Metabacillus sp. B2-18: one gene and its partner. The protein of the gene in region 2 interacts with the protein of the main gene of each other region in a pairwise test. Links are inferred from orthologs where the notes say so. Each region holds a gene or a part of one and is shown on either strand. Other genes may lie near its edges.

The links. Proteins that work in one complex are often made in the same cells at the same time.
Region 1: the proteins of rpe (region 2) and eno interact in binary tests that used the Escherichia coli proteins (3 or more experiments, as listed by UniProt). The link is inferred for Metabacillus sp. B2-18 from one-to-one orthologs.

The regions. Positions count from the first base shown.
Region 1 is NZ_CP088245.1:4,287,691-4,290,678, reverse strand. It holds eno (phosphopyruvate hydratase), read left to right. Parts: upstream 1-842; coding sequence 843-2,135; downstream 2,136-2,988. Other genes in the region: LPC09_RS21710 (nuclease-related domain-containing protein), read left to right, coding at 2,541-2,988; gpmI (2,3-bisphosphoglycerate-independent phosphoglycerate mutase), read left to right, coding at 1-705. UniProt on the Escherichia coli protein: Catalyzes the reversible conversion of 2-phosphoglycerate (2-PG) into phosphoenolpyruvate (PEP). It is essential for the degradation of carbohydrates via glycolysis.
Region 2 is NZ_CP088245.1:1,888,135-1,891,216, reverse strand. The notes cover bases 49-3,047. They hold rpe (ribulose-phosphate 3-epimerase), read right to left. Parts: upstream 1,877-3,047; coding sequence 1,220-1,876; downstream 49-1,219. Other genes in these bases: pknB (Stk1 family PASTA domain-containing Ser/Thr kinase), read right to left, coding at 2,876-3,047; rsgA (ribosome small subunit-dependent GTPase A), read right to left, coding at 1,878-2,762; LPC09_RS09465 (hypothetical protein), read right to left, coding at 961-1,140; LPC09_RS09470 (thiamine diphosphokinase), read right to left, coding at 254-898; spoVM (stage V sporulation protein SpoVM), read right to left, coding at 49-107. Also shown: more of spoVM, read right to left, coding at 27-48; more of pknB, read right to left, coding at 3,048-3,082. UniProt on the Escherichia coli protein: Catalyzes the reversible epimerization of D-ribulose 5-phosphate to D-xylulose 5-phosphate.

The DNA.
Region 1 (2,988 bases), 2.4 Mb from region 2 along the record:
CGTTCATTTGATCGTGGTGAAAATCATCCGAAAAACCTACACTTTGTGTGTTTAACACACTTTAGTGAAACAGTCGACGGATATGTGGCATTCAAGCCAACTAATCTTGATAATACGCTCGGTGAAGTATTATCTCAAAATAATCTAACTCAACTTCGAATTGCTGAAACGGAAAAATATCCTCACGTAACATTCTTTATGAGTGGCGGACGTGAAGAGAAGTTTCCAGGCGAAGAAAGAATCTTAATTGATTCTCCGAAGGTTGCAACATATGATCTCAAGCCTGAAATGAGCGCCTACGAAGTAACGGACGCGTTACTTGGCGAAATTGCAGCTGACAAATTTGATGCAATACTTTTAAACTTCGCAAACCCTGATATGGTTGGGCACTCCGGAATGCTTGAACCTACAATCAAGGCAATCGAAACAGTTGATGAGTGCCTAGGAAAAATTGTGGACGCTATTGTTGCAAAAGGCGGTAAAGCGATCATCACAGCTGACCATGGTAACTCAGATGAAGTCGTAACATTAGACGGTGAGCCAATGACAGCTCACACAACAAACCCTGTACCTGTCATTGTGACACAAGAGGGAGTTACACTTCGTGAAGATGGTATTTTAGGTGACCTAGCACCAACAATGCTAGATCTACTTAATGTAGAAAAGCCTGCTGAAATGACTGGAACAACACTAATTAAAAAGTAATTTTAAATAAAGCAATCGGTTGTTTCTCCGAATGCCTCAAATCCGGCCTCTGACCTCCGATATCAAACAATGGATTGATGAAAAGGCAGAACTAAATCAAACTAAAAAATTCTTTATAAAAAAGGAGATTAAACAATATGCCATACATTGTAGACGTATATGCTCGTGAAGTATTAGACTCTCGTGGTAACCCAACGGTAGAAGTAGAAGTACACACAGAATCAGGCGCTATGGGACGCGCGTTAGTACCAAGTGGTGCTTCAACTGGTGAATATGAAGCAGTTGAGCTTCGTGACGGTGACAAAGAACGTTACCTTGGAAAAGGTGTTCTTCAAGCGGTTAAAAACGTAAACGAATTAATCGCTCCAGAATTACTTGGATTCGATGTTACTGAGCAAATCGCAATCGACCAAGCTTTAATCGAGCTTGATGGTTCAGAAAACAAAGGTAAATTAGGTGCTAACGCTATCCTTGGTGTATCTATGGCTGCTGCTCGTGCTGCTGCAGATTACCTACAAGTTCCTTTATACCAATACCTTGGCGGATTCAGCGCGAAAACTCTTCCAGTACCAATGATGAACATCGTTAACGGTGGAGAGCACGCTGATAATAACGTTGACATTCAAGAATTCATGGTTATGCCTGTAGGTGCTGAAAACTTCCGTGAAGCACTACGTATGGGTGCGGAAATTTTCCACAGCCTAAAATCAGTTCTTTCTGCTAAAGGTCTTAACACAGCTGTAGGTGATGAAGGTGGATTCGCTCCTAACTTAGGATCAAACGAAGAAGCTCTTCAAACAATTATCGAAGCAATTGAAAAAGCTGGTTACAAACCAGGTGAGCAAGTAATGCTTGCTATGGATGCTGCTTCTTCTGAGTTCTACAACAAAGAAGACGGTAAATACCATCTTTCAGGAGAAGGTGTTGTAAAAACTTCTGCTGAAATGGTTGACTGGTACGAAGAAATGGCTTCTAAATACCCAATCATCTCAATTGAAGACGGTTTAGATGAAAACGACTGGGAAGGTCACAAACTATTAACTGAACGCCTTGGCGGTAAAGTTCAACTTGTTGGTGATGACTTATTCGTTACAAACACGAAAAAACTTGCTGAAGGTATTGAAAAAGGAATCGGTAACTCAATCCTTATCAAAGTTAACCAAATCGGTACACTTACTGAAACATTCGAAGCAATCGAAATGGCTAAACGCGCTGGTTACACAGCAGTAATCTCTCACCGTTCTGGTGAAACTGAAGATACAACAATTGCTGACATCGCAGTTGCAACAAACGCTGGTCAAATTAAAACTGGTGCTCCATCACGTACTGACCGTGTTGCGAAGTACAACCAATTACTACGTATCGAAGATCAATTACAAGACGCTTCAAGATACGATGGAATTAAAACTTTCTATAACTTAAAGAAATAATTTAAGTTGAGTTGGAGAACTGCCGCGTGGTGCGGCAGTTTTTTTGTGGTGTATGAAAGATAGGGAGTGCGGGAAACTTTGGGTACCATAATCTGTACTGCATGCGCGAAACCTGTTTTGCTCGTGAGGCTTCGTACTGGAATGTGGAAGCTGGCAAAGGAAGGAGCTCGGTTTTTGTCTGAAATTGTCTAATCACGGATAAAAGCCCAGAACCGAGGATAAGACTCTTGAAATCGCGGATAAAAGCCCAGAACCGAGGATAAGCCTCTTGGAATCACGGATAAAAGCCCAGAATCGCGGAAAGCCCCTTGAAATAGCGGATAAACAGATTTTTTACCCGGAACTAGAAGGATTTTCTCAAAAAATATTGAATACATACATCAAAACTACATATGGAGTGAAAAAATGATCATAAAACACCGTGAAAAGCCCCGTATTATCGTTCAATTAGAAGCGTTACTTCCACGGATACCCGAATACCATCCAACTTTGCCGATCATTACTGAAGAGTACAACAAGAGAATGGCTGGTTATAAAGGGGAGCAGTCCATTGACTATCCGCTCAGCTACCTTGATGAAAAAAACTACTTTGTTTTTCACCATTTAAGATTAAAAACAGACAAACATTTCTTTCAAATGGACACGTTAATTTTCACTAACAAAATGGCGATTATCCTCGAGATAAAGAATTTCTCCGGAACTATTTATTTTGATCCTAAATTTAAACAACTTATTCAAACAAAAGACGGGAAAGAGATTGCCTATGCTTATCCATTGACTCAGCTTGAACGTCAAAAGTCTAACTTAAAAGAATGGTTGTGTATCAACAAATTAGAAAAATTAGAAATACAAT
Region 2 (3,082 bases):
CACCGATAATCACGGTGCTTTTTTTCTTAATCTTTTTTAAACGAACCGAGCATTGCTCGAACTATTCCTCCTAAAAACTTCGGTAACTTAATCGTATAAAATTTCATTGTTTCCCTCCTCAACCAAATCTTAAACAAGTCTTCATGCTTGTTCAAAGGTGCTCAAGCGTCATAATAAAATAAATCATTTCTTTAAATTATATTCATACTCTGTAAAAAAATGACGCTATCCCCTATTGTCTTTTACCAACAATTTAATCTCGGCTTCTTATCATTATTAATATGCCGTCTAGGAAAGAAAAAGTACCTACTTCATAAATGAGTTCATTACTAATACATAATGTTGATCCAAGCCTAATATGACAATTTTTTAAAGGATATTTAAATCCTTCAAGTGTCAGGCCTATGACATCTGGGGTTAAGGCGATAAAAGAAATATAACGCAATTCATTTTTCCTCTTTACTTTATATGTTCCTGGGCCATAGAGCGTGATATGATTTTGACGATCAATACATTCAATTTTTGATAGAGTAGAGGGTGATTTAATAAGGAGATACAAATTTGCAAGCATATGATCAATTCGTCCACCAGTGGCTCCAAAAAGATAAATTTGGTCTGGTTTTTGATTAATTGCCCATTCTAGAGCTATTTCAGTATCTGTTTGATCTTTTTCTGAAGGATATGTAGATAAATGTGGAAGATCCTTTTTCAACTTTTTATGTTCTTCACTCGAAATGGAATCAAAGTCTCCAAATGCATTTGCAGGTGTAAATCCTGCTTCTTCAATATAACGGACACCTCTATCTATCCCAACCCACATTATTTCTCTTTGATTAAATATTGTTAAGTCAGCAAGATTCTCCTTGGGACCTCCTGCTACTAGTGCAATTGTTTTCATTTTATCTCCTCACTACGAAAAAAGTCTGGCATATGAAATGCCAGAACTTCGTTTCTTTCATTCTATTGCATATTATCATCATAATCATATCTAAAACCATCATGCTGAGCGTCAGTACTTCCGCTTTTAAGCCTTTGTAATACTGATTCATACTGAGAAATTTCTTCATAATCTGAACTATTTTGTAAAGCGACCTTTAACGCTTGTTCAATTATGGCAATATCTTCCCTTAAAATATTCACTCTACCCCCTCCTATCACTTAGCAGTCTACTGTAATAGGATGAGTTTTTTTGACTTATTTTATGACGGTGTTTTGTTCTTTAAGATAGAACTGCTTGCTTAAGACTTTGTATTGCCTCATGACGGTCAGGCTTATTGTATATAAAAGAACCGGCAACTAAAACATTTGCTCCAGCAGCAACACATTGCTTAGCTGTTTCTTCATTAATCCCGCCATCAACTTCTATATCAACTGAAAGATTTCTTTCTTTAATTATATCAGCTAATGCCTTTATCTTAGGTAAGACTTGCGGTATGAATGATTGCCCACCGAAGCCCGGATTAACAGTCATGAACAATACCATATCAATATCCTCAAGAATGTGTAATATTAACTCAATTGGTGTATGTGGATTTAACACAACACCAGCTTTTATTCCTTCAGACTTAATAAGTTGAATTGTTCGGTGCAGATGTTTAGAAGCTTCTACATGAACAGTAATAATATCGGCTCCTGCACGGACAAATTCTTTAATATACAAATCAGGTTGTTCAATCATTAAATGAACGTCTAAAGGAAGCTTTGTTACAGGTCTTATAGCCTCGACAATAAGTGGTCCGATCGTAATGTTAGGAACAAAGTGGCCGTCCATTACATCAACATGAATATAATCTGCACCTCCCTTTTCAACATCCTTAATTTCCTCTCCCAATTTAGCAAAATCTGCCGATAAAATCGATGGAGCAATTTTTATCATATTAATACCTCGGCTTTCTATCTTTTATCTCTTCTACGAATGTTAAATAATGCTCATATCGGTATTGCGGTATTTCTCCTTTTTCAACAGCCTCTTTTACTGCACATTTTGGTTCTTTGACATGAGTGCATCCTCTGAATTTACAGCTACTACTTCGTTCACGCATCTCTGGAAAACAGTATGAAAGATCTTCCACCTCAATACCTGTAAAATCCAGTGAACTAAAACCAGGAGTATCTGCTACAAAACCTGTTCCTACTGAAATAAGTTCAACATGTCTTGTTGTATGCTTCCCCCGCCCTAAATGGGAAGAAATATCATTCGTTTTCAATTCTAGATCCGGTCTTAATACATTTAATAAAGAGGATTTCCCCACCCCTGATTGACCTGCAAAAACTGAAATATGGTCATTTAAATACGGTAGCAAATCATTTTCAACTGTTGATTCGACCGTTGAGGTTAACAAGACGGTATAACCTGCATTTTCATAATCTTTTGCATAAGACTGAACTTCTCCTCTTATTTTATCAGAGGATATAAGATCTGTTTTACTAATAACAATGATTGGAATGATCTCATTTGCTTCAATTAGTACAAGAAATCGATCAAGAAGCGTTGGACTAAAATCAGGCTCTACTGCAGAAAATACAAGAATAGCTTGATCAACATTACAAATAGGTGGTCTTACAAGTTCATTTTTACGATCAAAGACTTCAAGAATATATCCTTCCAAGTCATTTTCGGCTTGATATTCTACCTCGTCGCCTACAAGAGGTGTTATCTTATTCTTCCTAAATACACCTCTTCCTCTACACTGAACTAATCTCTCTTGATCTTGAACATAGTAAAAACCACTAAGAGCCTTCACAATTTTCCCTTGTGGCATGGATAACCTCCTTGGATGTGTTCCGATTAAATGATCGTGAATATTTACTAAAAAAGGCTATGCAAACATAAAAAAACTCTTTGCTATTTAGAATTCTCATTCGTCGTTCATTTCTATCCCTCTGGATAGGGAATAGTCTCAGTTATTACAATTTTATTATCCACAGTAATCTGATAAAAAGCTTTGTCATTTGGTGGTATTGTAAATTCTAATGTTTTTACCCGAGGACTAGTAATAGTAAAGGTTTCAAATACGTCTGATATAGAATGTTCTTCATCGTCAATTGAAATCTTCACTTCTAATTCTTTGCCCTGTTCTTC